Regions from separate parts of the Alteromonas sp. MTD1 genome, predicted to be linked through region 2. Evidence: predicted binding sites of a transcription regulator. Region 2 holds the regulator's gene; each other region holds the start of a gene.
The links. Region 2 encodes sigma-54, which starts transcription at its own class of promoters, with help from an activator protein. Its sites were predicted from a motif close to GTTGGCACGNNNNTNGNNT; they were not measured.

Region 1 (4,268 bases), on a different contig from region 2:
AGTACATGTAGCTACAAATAGCTACAAAAAATAGCAGAGCAACTTTCACCTCTAAACCAAAGCTTTTAAATAAGCCGCTATTACAATCTCTTATTACAAATCCTAACTGCAGCAGCACACCTTTATGGGGTGCTTACAGGAGACATAAATGATTATTCCCGTTGACGCACTAGAACCCGATACGCTGTACAGTTTAGCCGAAGCGTTTGTATTGCGAGAAGGTACTGACTACGGCGAGCAAGAAGTAGAGCTTGATGTAAAGGTGCAGCAGGTATTAGAAAAACTAAAAAGCGGAGACGCTGTTGTGGTTTATTCTGAGCTTCATGAAAGCGTTGATATTAAGCGCAAAGAAGACATTCAGCCTAGCGATGTGGAAAGCGAAGACAATGACGGTTATTGATTGGCGCTAAGACACAAAACAGGATCAAAAAAGCCGGGTCGAGCAACCCGGCCACCTACCTGAGGAGAGGAAGGCTTAAAAAGCGTAGCGTGCAGTTACCTGCATAATGTCTAACTCATCAATAACTTTATAGTTAGCGCCGACTGCCCACTGCGATGTAATGTAATAATTAGCACCCACTTTGAACGTCGCTTCACCGTCATCTACGTCGTAGTATCCAATCTCACCTGCAAGTTCTACTTGCTCGGTTATCATAGAGCGAAGGCCGGCATTTATGCTGTAACCTGTTTCATCTGAAACGTCGCCATCTATACGCTCAAGGTTGGCGCCGAAGTACGCGTCAGTAGTGGTGTTTATTGGAAGTCTGTAGCCTGCGCCTAGCGTAAGCATGTCGAAATCGAAACTGCCTTCTTCGAAGAAGCTGTATTCACCGTTCAAGTACCAATTGCTATTTAGTAAGTATTTACCGTTAACAGTAAGGCCGTCTGGCTCGAACGATTCGTTGTTATCGAAATCCATTTTTGTGTAGCCACCTTCAACATAACGCCAGTCTGGCTTGTCTGCCATTGCACTTAATGGAAGTACTGAAGCTGAAACTAGTGCGAGAAGTGTAAGTGTTTTGCGCATGTGATTACTCCTTAATTTTCACAAAAGCTCATTTCTGTTTTCTGTATTCATGTTGACCTTTCAAATACATGAGCCATGTTTTCGTGTGTTGGAGTGTTTGCAAAGCGTTTGCCAACATTGCGTTATCTGGCTATTGGTTTCGCCTTTTGTTTGTTTAACGCACTGATATTAATGGTTATTTTCGTTTTGTTTTTTGCTGTGCTTACTTTCCATCAATGTAATTCAAACGCCGGTGATGGATAAAAACAGAATAACTGTCTCTAAAAAACAACACTTGTTCTTTAGTCTATAAAATCTGACCAGCTAAAAAGCGCGGGAAGCACAAAATTTAACTTACACACCCTTTTTTATGTTCATGAAATAAATGGTTTTTTTCATTAATCGCATGGCTTGGCAGCGTGTTGGAACACCTTTTGCTCACTAGCTAATGACAACGCGAACGTTATTCAAATGGTGTGCAGGCTTCATTTCACTTTTAAATCTGCATTACACAAATGGGTTAGCAAGGAATAGAGCGCTTTTAAACTAATTCATTTGCTTCTGGCTATGGCCTTCTTTGTTTAGCGTTCTTTTCATAAGGAGAGGATGAATGGGCAAGTTAAACTTATTTTCCATAAGTAAAAAGATTACCGCTGGCGCCAAATCTGGCGTGGCCATGCTATTCATAAGTATTTTCTTGATGGCACTTCAAGCCGTTTCGGCAGAAGAGGTAAATGACAAAAATCAGCCTCAAAGTGCGTCACCAGTACTTCAATCAGTTATTGATGCTGCGCGCGCATCTGCAACACAAAGCTATGAGCAGGACGATCATGGCCTAAATTCGGCGCTAAAAGAGATGGAATATACAACGTATCGTTCTATCCGTTTTAAAAGTGAAGAAAGTCTTTGGCGCGACGAGAACGACTATGAAGTGCAGTTTTTTCACCCAGGTTTCCTTTATGAGCACCCCGTAACCATTCATACCATTGGCAGCGATAATGCGCCGGTTCGATTACCGTTTGATAAAACAATGTTCAGTTATGACGGCACTTCAAAGGCGTTGGCCGACCTTACTGACACTAAATCGGGTTTCGCCGGTTTCCGCCTACATTACCCGATTAAGAACGCACAGTACAAAGATGAGTTCGCGGTCTTTCTCGGCGCTTCTTACTTTCGTTTAGTGGGTAAAAATCAGGTGTATGGCATTTCTGCACGCGGTCTTGCTATTGATACTGCGTTAGCAAAAGGCGAAGAGTTTCCCCACTTTACTGAGTTTTGGATAGTCGAGCCTAAAGAAGGTCAGCCGATTACCGTTTATGCGCGTCTTGAGAGCCCGTCTGTATCGGGTGCCTACAAATTCATAATTCAGCCAGGATTAAATACTAAGGTTGAGGTTCAAAGCTGGCTGTTTGCCCGTGAAGACGTACAAAAGCTTGGTATAGCACCGTTTACCAGTATGTTTTTGTATGGTGAAAACTCAGAAAAACGCCATGACGACTATCGCCCTGAAGTACATGACAGTGACGGTGTACTAATGGTGACTCACGCCGATGAGCAAATCTGGCGCCCTATCACTAATCCAGCACGGTTACAGATAACATCGCTAAGTGATACCTCGCCTAAAGGCTTTGGCATGCTTCAGCGTGACGGTGAATGGGGCAACTATTTAGATGCAGAAGCCAACTATCACCTTCGTCCAGGGCTGTGGGTTACGCCATCTCAAGGTTTTGATAAAGGCCGTTTAGAGGTAGTTGAAATTCCAACAAAGTCTGAAATACACGACAACATTGTAGCGTTTTGGACACCCGTTCAGCCTTTTAACGCAGGTGATTCTCGCTACTTTGCATATACGCTAAGTACCGTTGAGCAAAATCCTTTCACAAGTGAGTTGGCAAGCGTAGTGCGTACTCGTCAGGGAAAAGCGGTGCTGCCCGGCGATGAATTTAAAGATGAGCGCTTAAGCAAAACACGCCAGTTCAGCATTGATTTTACCGCGCCAGAGGGCACTGAATGTGATGCTGAGGCAATGAAGTTAGTGGTGCAGGGCGCAAACGGCACCATTTCACAGCAACGACTTTATGCTGTTGCTGATGGGAAAGAGTGGCGCGCTACGTTCTTTGTACAGCCTAAAGAAAAACAAACCGTAGATATGCGCGCCTATATTGAGCAGGACGGTAAACGCATTAGTGAGGTCTGGAATTATGTTTACCAACCGCTTCAATAAAAATCAGCAAAACGCAGCACAAGCTGTATCAAGTTATGAACACAATTCAGCGTGGCAGTTAATAGTTAAAGGATCATCTATGCGTTTGTTTATTATGGCAATGTTAGTTATTCCCAGTACTGCATTGGCAGGCTGGAGTTTGTACGAAATATTTCTTCCAAACGGCCTGACAGGCCTAGAGATGGCGCAATTAGGCCTTGGTTTAACCCTTTTTGCATGGCTGTGTATGGCATTTTGGACTGGCATAATTGGGTTTGTTTTACAGCTGTTTCATATCGACCCGTTAAGCCTTAGTAAAAAGCAGAAAGCGCCTAGCGAGAATATAGCGTTGAAAGCGCGTCATGCTGTGGTAATGCCAGTTTACAATGAAGATACCAAGCGCATTATGGTGGGCTTTGAGGCGTGCGTTCGTGAGCTTATGGGCAGTGAGTCGGCGGCGAATTTCGATTTTTACATGTTAAGCGATACGCGAGACTTACAAAAAGCAGATGCAGAGCTACGCGCTTTTTCTAGACTACAAAAGCGCTTAGGTAGCTATGCATCGCAGGTGTTCTATCGCCGCCGTGAGCAAAACCTTCACAGAAAAGTAGGTAACCTTAAAGAATTTTGTGAGCGCTGGGGTGGCAACTACGAAGCTATGATTGTACTTGATGCCGACAGCATCATGAGTAAAACCCGCATGGTTGACCTTGCGCGTCGAATAGAGCAAAACCCTGACACTGCTCTTGTTCAAACTATTCCTATGCCAGTGCGCCAAGACACCTTCTTCGGTCGCTTTGTACAGTTTGCAGCGCACTTATACAGCCCTATGCTGGCAACGGGTTTGTCGTTTTGGCAAACCGATAGCGCCAACTACTGGGGGCACAACGCCATTATTCGCATAACGCCCTTTATGCAACACTGTGGTTTACCTACCCTTGAAGGTCGTGCGCCTTTTGGTGGTGAAATTTTAAGTCACGATTTTGTTGAGGCCGCGCTGCTTCGCCGTGCAGGATGGCAAGCCTATTTGCTAACAGATACCACGGGAAGTTACGAAGA
Region 2 (4,268 bases):
CAGGCGGTTTTGGTGCTGTAAGAGAAATTTCTGACACCATTTTACAGGCTAAAGGCGTTACTGACGGTATATTCGGAGCCAGCGTATGAGCCTGTTTGGCTTTAACCGTTTAGGCGTAAGTATTTCTGCGCTATTTATATTGGCCATGTTGATGTACCTACCGACATGGATGGAAGACGAGCCTGAAGTCACTGGCAGCCAACAGTCAGACGCGCTAAAACCTGCCTACAAGGCTAAAAACTTAACTACTACCCTATACAATCAAGAAGGTCGGCTAAACCATAAGGTATTCGCCACGTCGATGGAGCACTATGACCAACTTGGTTTCGTACTATTTCAGCAGCCTAAGTACACCCTATATACCGAGAGCAATTCGTCGCCTTGGGTGGTCTCGGCAGTAGAAGGAACCCTGTACAATAACGAACTTATTCAATTAGAAAACAATGTCGTTATTGAAAATCAAACCGGTGATGACTTTGTAAAAACCATCACAACGCAATACATACAAATAAATTTAGACAACAAGCAGATGACATCAGACCAAACAGTTGAAATACTAGGGTCACAGTATGTTATTCAAAGCAATGGGTTTAACGCGAACTTACGCACCCAAGAATACGAGCTTATCGATCATGTACAAACCACTTATTCCCCTAGCAACTAGCCTACTTTTAGCCTTGGCAAGCAGCGGTGTTGTTGCAAGCGAAGCCGACTTTAACAAGCCCATTAAGGTGGACTCAAAGTCGCAGTTTGTCGATGGGAAAAATAAAACATCATTATTTAAGGATGATGTTCGAATCTCTCAGGGCTCGTTAGTGATTAATGCTGACGAAGTAGAAGTTATCGCCACTGACGGCGAAGGAAGAGAAGTTTTCGTAGCGAGAGGAAACCCTGCAAGCTACTCTCAGCAGCTTGAAGACGGTACGCCGGTTTCGGCAAAGGCGAATGAAATTCGTTATGAGGTAGTCAACCGCACTATTGCGCTAACGGGTAAAGCCGAACTTAAGCAAGATACCAGCATGGTGCAAGGCGATAACATTACCTTCGACATGATTACAGAGCAATTGCTTGCAACTGGCGGTGACGATACCGATGGTGATGGCAGAGTAACCACCGTATTTACACCTGAAACCATTCGAAAAGCAAAGTCTCAAGACGACAAAAAAGACAACGAAGGTAACGAATAGTTATGGCGACGTTAAGTGCAAAGAACCTTGCAAAAGCCTATAAAGCAAGACAAGTCGTGCGCGACGTTAGCTTATCGGTATCAACAGGGCAAATTGTTGGGCTATTGGGTCCGAATGGCGCTGGTAAGACCACTACATTTTATATGATTGTCGGCCTTGTTCCGCTAGACAAAGGCAAAATTGAAATTGACGACAATGAGCTTACTCACCAACCTATGCATGAACGTGCACGCCGCGGAATTGGCTACCTCCCGCAGGAAGCGTCTATTTTTAGAAAGCTTACTGTGCATGAAAATATCATGGCTATTTTACAAACGCGTAAAGATTTAAATTCACAACAACAAGAAGAAGAAGCCGACGCACTACTTGATGAATTTAATATTAACCATATACGTAATAGTGCGGGGATGAGTTTGTCGGGCGGTGAAAGGCGTCGTGTTGAAATAGCGCGAGCGCTGGCGGCAAAACCACAGTTTATTTTGCTAGACGAACCATTTGCTGGTGTTGATCCTATATCAGTTAATGATATAAAGAAGATCATCCAACATCTTCGTGATAGAGGCATAGGCATTCTTATCACCGATCATAACGTACGAGAAACATTGGATGTTTGTGAGAAAGCGTACATTGTGAGTCATGGCGAATTAATTGCGCAGGGAACCGCAGAACAGGTTTTAAGTAATCAAAAAGTTAGGGATGTATACCTAGGCGAACAATTCAGGCTATAGTTAATGTAACCGGATTGTCATTTTTTCAGTTTCGCTCTTGGTGTATTCAATTTAAAGCATTTAAATAAGAAGTAGATGAAACCATCTTTACAGCTAAAATTTAGCCAACAACTTACCATGACACCTCAGCTTCAGCAGGCTATCAAACTGCTGCAGCTTTCTACGCTTGACCTTCAACAGGAAATTCAAGAAGCGCTGGACTCTAATCCGCTTTTAGAAGTTGAAGAAGGCAACGACGAACCTCAAGTTGAAAAGAATAACATCGACAACGACGACAGTGGCGATGTTCAACCGACGGCTTCAAGCGATACGTTAGAAGCCGGAGATGCGCTTGAAAAGAACGATTTACCAGACGAACTTCCTATAGACAGCACGTGGGATGAATACTACTCGGCCTCTTCTGCGCCAGCGCCTGGCCCAGCCAGTGATGACGAACAAATTTTTCAGGGCGAAACTACCGAAGATATCCAAGAACACCTACTATGGCAGATGCGTTTAACCCCTTTCTCTGATACAGACAGAGCCATTGCCATGGCAATTATCGACTCTATTGATGAGTCGGGTTATCTAACCGTGTCACTTGAAGATATTCTAGAAGCAGTAAACGCTGAGGAAGTGTTAGACGAAGACAGCGATGAGCTAATTGAAATGGATGAAGTAGAGTGCGTGTTAAAACGTATTCAAATGTTCGACCCCATTGGTTCTGGCTCACGTTCTCCACAAGAGTGCCTTATGGTGCAGCTACGTCAGTTCTCTGAGGACACACCGTGGCTTGCTGAAGCCAAGCAGCTTATTGAAGAATATTCAGACCTTCTTAGCAGTAAAGACTACCGTACGCTCATGCGTAAAAGCCGTTTGAAAGAAGATCAGCTTCGCGAAGCAATGCGCTTGCTGCAAACCTTGAATCCTCGCCCTGGTAGTGCTTTAGTTACTAAAGAACCCGAGTACGTTATTCCAGACGTATCGGTTACTAAAAAGAACGGGCGCTGGGTGGTAGAGCTAAACCCTGATAGCCTGCCAAAACTTAGCGTTAATCAACAATATGCTGCAATGAGTCGTCGTGCAAAAAACAGTAGCGACTCGCAGTTTATTCGCTCACACATGCAAGAAGCCAAATGGTTTATCAAAAGCCTAGAGTCGCGTAACGACACCTTAATGAAGGTTGCTAATTGTATTGTGCAGCAACAGATGGGCTTTTTTGAGCATGGCCCAGAAATGATGAAACCAATGGTTCTCAATGATGTCGCAGAAATGGTAGATATGCACGAATCCACTATTTCACGCGTCACCACGCAAAAGTATATGCATACGCCACGCGGTATATTCGAATTGAAGTATTTCTTCTCGAGCCACGTAGCAACCGAGTCGGGTGGTGAGTGTTCATCTACTGCGATACGTGCATTGATCAAGAAGTTAGTGGCAGCTGAAAAACCTAGCAAGCCGCTAAGTGATAGCAAGATTGCTTCATTGTTGGCCGAACAAGGCATTAAAGTTGCCCGGCGAACAATAGCAAAATACCGGGAGTCGTTATCGATCCCGCCGTCGAACCAACGCAAAAGCCTTATTTAACGGGCTACATAATATAAGGAAGACGAAATATGCAAATCAACCTTACTGGTCATCATGTCGAAATCACCGACTCTTTGCGTAATTATGTCGATACGAAGTTCAGCAAACTTGAACGTCACTTTGATCACATTTCTAATGTGCATGTCATCCTGAACGTTGAAAAATTAAATCAGAAAGCCGAAGCGACAGTTCACTTAAGTGGCGCTGAAGTATTCGCATCCTCAGAAAATACCGACATGTATGCGGCGATTGACAGCATGGTTGATAAGCTCGACCGGCAGGTAATCAAGCATAAGGAAAAACTCAAAAAACATTAGTAGTTAATTAAGTATGGATATACAAGCCATCGTAAGTTTGGACCGCACCGAGTGTGCGGTTCAATGTAATAGTAAAAAGCGTATTCTAGAAATCATTGCCGACATTGCGGCTAAAAATAATGAAAATATAGACGGCGCTACGGTATTAAACAGCCTAATGTCGCGAGAGCGTATGGGGAGCACCGGCATTGGAAACGGTATCGCCCTTCCCCATGGACGCTTAGCTGGTCTTGATAGAGTTATTGCAATTGTAGTAACCAGTACACCAGCAATCGATTTTGATGCTATTGATGAAAAGCCAGTAGATATCTTTTTTGCGCTTTTGGTTCCGGAAGAGCAAACTGAAGGCCACCTTCAAACGCTTGCCACCGTTGCGGGCAAACTGAACAACAAAGACACCGTAAAAGCAATAAGACGCGCTACCACCAGCGACGATATAGTAAAAGCGCTGGGCTAACGCCGTAATA
Region 3 (4,268 bases), on a different contig from region 2:
TCGGTGGATTGCATCCGAGTTTATCTCCTTTGCACCAATATTGTGCATTGTAGCGTGCAATCCTTCGAATCGCGACAAAACAGCCTATTTATTTAATGTGACTGAACTGCCATGGTGCGCCTTCGGCGCTGGTGTTGCACGCTATTAGTTATTAATTAACGCCGATGCCTGATGAAGGTAAAGGGTTTGAGTAGGAGACGATGCAAGAGTCTTGCCCGTATTGTCGGTAAGTTCAATTTTGAACGTGTGTGCACCACGATGTAAACCTTTAAGCTTAAACAAGCCTGATGAATTGCTTTTGTATGGTGCACCGTCAAACACTAATCTAAAAAGCGGAGCTTTAGGCGTGCCGGTTTGTTTTGCGGATATCGTCACTTCGCCTAAGTTGTTACGAACTGTCGCTTCTGGCTGAGGGCTAACAATGGAAACGCGATATTGTGGTTTTGCTTTGTTAGGTGCTGGTGGCGGCAGCACAGGCGCTTTTGCTGCATTCACTACGTTTAACGTTTTGTCATCGAATGCCATAGGCTGTGCTTGTGATGCGGGCTTATCGGTATAGGTTACGGTGCCGTCGCTATTCACTATTTTGTATATAGCTTTGTTGCCCGCTGCGTTTTGGGCTTTGCTTTCAGTGGCTTTGGTTCCACTATTTTCGTTTTGCGTAGTCTGTGCCGTTTGCGCTAAGGATACATTGCAACACAGAACACCTAGTGAAAGTAACAGCGAAAGTAGTTGTTTTTTATTTAGCACCAGATTCACCTCTATCATGCCCATTACAACATAGTAGATAATCGCTAGGCATAAAAAAAGCCCGCTAGGCGGGCTTTCGTATGTTTCTTAATACCGCGTAAATTAAACGCTGTAGTACATGTCGAACTCAACAGGGTGAGTTGTCATGTTAAGAGTAGTCACTTCTTCAGACTTAAGGTTGATGTATGCATCAATCATGTCGTCAGTCATAACGCCACCCGCTTTAAGGAAGTCACGGTCGTTATCAAGTGCTTCAAGCGCCATTTCTAGCGAGCTTGCAACAGTTGGAATTTCCGCTGCTTCTTCAGCAGGTAGGTCGTACAAGTCTTTATCCATTGCGTCGCCAGGGTGGATCTTGTTCTTAATTCCGTCAAGACCAGCCATAAGCATTGCAGTGAATGCTAGGTATGGGTTAGCTGTTGGGTCAGGGAAACGAACTTCGATACGGCGCGCTTTATCACTAGTAACGTGAGGGATACGGATTGAAGCAGAACGGTTACGTGCAGAGTAAGCAAGCATAACTGGTGCTTCAAAGCCTGGTACAAGACGCTTGTAAGAGTTTGTAGAAGCGTTAGCAAATGCGTTAATTGCACGCGCGTGCTTAATGATACCACCAATGTAGTAAAGCGCTTCTTCAGAAAGACCAGCATACTTGTCGCCAGCAAAGATGTTAACGCCATCTTTAGAAATTGATTGGTGACAGTGCATACCAGAACCGTTGTCGCCTACAAGTGGCTTAGGCATAAACGTAGCAGTTTGGCCGTATGCGTGTGCAACGTTGTGAACAACATACTTGTAAATTTGGATTTCGTCAGCTTTGTTAACCAGCGTGTTGAATTGACATGCAATTTCGTTCTGGCCAGCGGTCGCAACTTCGTGGTGGTGCGCTTCAATTACAAGGCCCATTTCTTCCATAACAAGACACATAGCAGCACGAATATCGTGTGCAGAATCTACTGGAGGTACTGGGAAGTAGCCGCCTTTCACACCTGGACGGTGCGCCATGTTGCCACCTTCAAACTCTTCGCCTGAATTCCACTTCGCTTCTGATGAGTCGATTTTGTAGAAAGAACCAGCCATGTCAGTATGGAAACGAACGTCGTCAAAAAGGAAGAACTCTGGCTCAGGACCGAAGAAACATGTGTCGCCGATACCTGTAGACTTAAGGTATTCTTCTGCGCGACGTGCAACAGAACGTGGGTCACGCTCGTAACCTTCCATCGTTGAAGGCTCTACGATGTCACAGCGAATGTTTACTTGAGTTTCCTCTGCAAACGGGTCTACTACAGCGCTTGCTGCATCTGGAAGAAGTACCATGTCAGACTCGTTAATGCCCTTCCAACCAGCAATTGAAGAGCCGTCGAACATTTTTCCTTCTTCGAAGAAATCTTCGTCAACTTGGCTAGCAGGAATTGATACGTGTTGCTCTTTACCTTTTGTATCGGTAAAACGTAAATCTACAAACTTCGCTTCACTTTCTTTAATCAGCTCTAATGCCTTTTCTACTGACATCGTGTCCTCCAGGTTTAATGTAAAAATGCGGAATGATCAGCTTCACCCCAACAGTGAAAAAAGTGAAAGCGATTATCATGCCATCTATATGCATACCGTTTTCTGCGGCATAGGGCAGGGCAAATCACTCTCTAGTAAAGTGTTGTGCACTATTTTGGTGCGTAGATGCACGCAAATGGTTCAAGAGTTGCGAATAGTTGATCATTAGCCTAGATGACTTTTTGTACACTTACCACCCAAATCGGTTTTTGGCTTGTAATTAATTTGAGCAATCATCGTGATAAGAGAGGGTCTGGAATAATAGCGATAACTTTATTTCGTTTGGGATCAAAAAAAGATGCGCAAATGTCGTGTTTTTTCTGTACAATCCGCGCAAATTTTTCTATCTGCATTTTTTTGCAACAAATCTCGTGCACACTTATTTCATTGTGAAAGGGGTAGGCACCGATTTACACAGGCTCTATATAAGCATGAATACCACTGATATTAGTAAATTGCGTAACATCGCAATTATCGCTCACGTTGACCACGGTAAAACAACCCTGGTAGACAAACTGTTACAACAGTCTGGCACCCTTGAATCTCGAGGCGAGCAAGAAGACCGTGTAATGGACTCGAACGACATCGAGAAAGAACGTGGCATTACCATCCTTGCGAAAAACACGGCAATTAACTGGAATGACTACCGCATTAACATCGTGGATACTCCAGGACACGCCGACTTCGGTGGTGAAGTAGAGCGTGTTATGTCAATGGCCGACTCTGTACTTCTACTTGTAGATGCACAAGAAGGTCCAATGCCGCAAACGCGTTTCGTAACGCAAAAAGCATTCGCACAGGGTCTTAAGCCAATTGTTGTAATCAACAAAATTGACAAGCCAGGTGCACGTCCTGATTGGGTTATGGATCAAGTATTCGACCTTTTCGACAACCTAGGTGCAACTGATGAACAGCTAGACTTCCAAGTTGTTTACGCTTCAGCGCTTAACGGCTGGGCATCGCACGATGCTGATGAAAAGGCAGAAGATATGACTGCACTTTTCGAAACTATCGTTGAGCAGGTTTCTGCACCAGACGCCGATGTAGATGGCGCATTCCAAATGCAAATCTCACAGCTTGATTACAACTCGTATGTAGGTGTAATTGGTGTTGGTCGTGTTAAGCGTGGTTCAGTTAAGCCTAACCAGCAAGTTACAGTTGTAACTGCTGACGGTCAAAAGCGTAACGGTAAAGTTGGCCTAGTATATGGCTATCTTGGTCTTGCACGTCACGAAGTTGAATCTGCACATGCTGGCGATATCATTGCCATTACAGGTCTTGGCGAGCTTAAGATTTCTGACACTATTTGTGACGTTAACACTGTTGAAGCACTTCCTCCGCTAACGGTTGACGAGCCAACAGTTACGATGACTTTCCAAGTAAACACGTCTCCGTTTGCTGGTAAAGAAGGAAAGTACGTAACGTCGCGTAACATTCTTGAGCGCTTGAACGATGAGCTTGTTCACAACGTTGCGCTGCGTGTAGAAGAAACACAAGATCCGGACAAGTTCCGCGTATCTGGCCGTGGTGAACTTCACCTTGGTATTCTTATTGAAAACATGCGTCGTGAAGGTTACGAACTTGCTGTATCTCGTCCAGAAGTAATTCTGAAAGAGGTAGACGGTGAAACACAAGAACCTTACGAAACGCTAACTATCGACTGTGAAGAGCAACACCAAGGCTCAATCATGGAGCAATTAGGTCTTCGTAAAGCTGAAATGACCGACATGTCTCCAGACGGTAAAGGTCGTGTACGTATCGACTTCGTAATTCCAAGCCGCGGTCTAATTGGTTTCCAAACAGACTTTATGACAATGACGTCGGGCTCTGGTCTTCTGTATCATACGTTCGATCACTATGGCCCTTACAAAGGCGGTATTATCGGTAAGCGTAAGAATGGTGTACTAATTGCGAACGCAAACGGTAAAGCACTAACTAACGCCCTGTTTAACTTGCAAGAGCGTGGT

Region 1: ACGHAV_RS03765 (glucan biosynthesis protein) is a predicted target of sigma-54. The motif match lies at 1,428-1,446, and genes of this name have one in related genera.
Region 3: glnA (glutamate--ammonia ligase) is a predicted target of sigma-54. The motif match lies at 2,329-2,347, and genes of this name have one in related genera.

The regions. Positions count from the first base shown of each region.
Region 1 covers NZ_BTGG01000002.1:248,112-252,379, reverse strand. Annotated here, with positions in the region: gene ACGHAV_RS03780 (hydrolase) at 1-21, shown strand, start outside; gene ACGHAV_RS03775 (YheU family protein) at 149-400, shown strand; gene ACGHAV_RS03770 (outer membrane beta-barrel protein) at 476-1,027, opposite strand; gene ACGHAV_RS03765 (glucan biosynthesis protein) at 1,617-3,230, shown strand; gene mdoH (glucans biosynthesis glucosyltransferase MdoH) at 3,208-4,268, shown strand, end outside.
Region 2 covers NZ_BTGG01000008.1:229,749-234,016, reverse strand. Annotated here, with positions in the region: gene kdsC (3-deoxy-manno-octulosonate-8-phosphatase KdsC) at 1-89, shown strand, start outside; gene lptC (LPS export ABC transporter periplasmic protein LptC) at 86-664, shown strand; gene lptA (lipopolysaccharide transport periplasmic protein LptA) at 633-1,187, shown strand; gene lptB (LPS export ABC transporter ATP-binding protein) at 1,190-1,915, shown strand; gene ACGHAV_RS12660 (RNA polymerase factor sigma-54) at 1,991-3,484, shown strand; gene hpf (ribosome hibernation promoting factor) at 3,514-3,801, shown strand; gene ptsN (PTS IIA-like nitrogen regulatory protein PtsN) at 3,815-4,258, shown strand.
Region 3 covers NZ_BTGG01000003.1:87,300-91,567, forward strand. Annotated here, with positions in the region: gene glnL (nitrogen regulation protein NR(II)) at 1-14, opposite strand, end outside; gene ACGHAV_RS04840 (DUF4124 domain-containing protein) at 145-750, opposite strand; gene glnA (glutamate--ammonia ligase) at 853-2,262, opposite strand; gene typA (translational GTPase TypA) at 2,733-4,268, shown strand, end outside.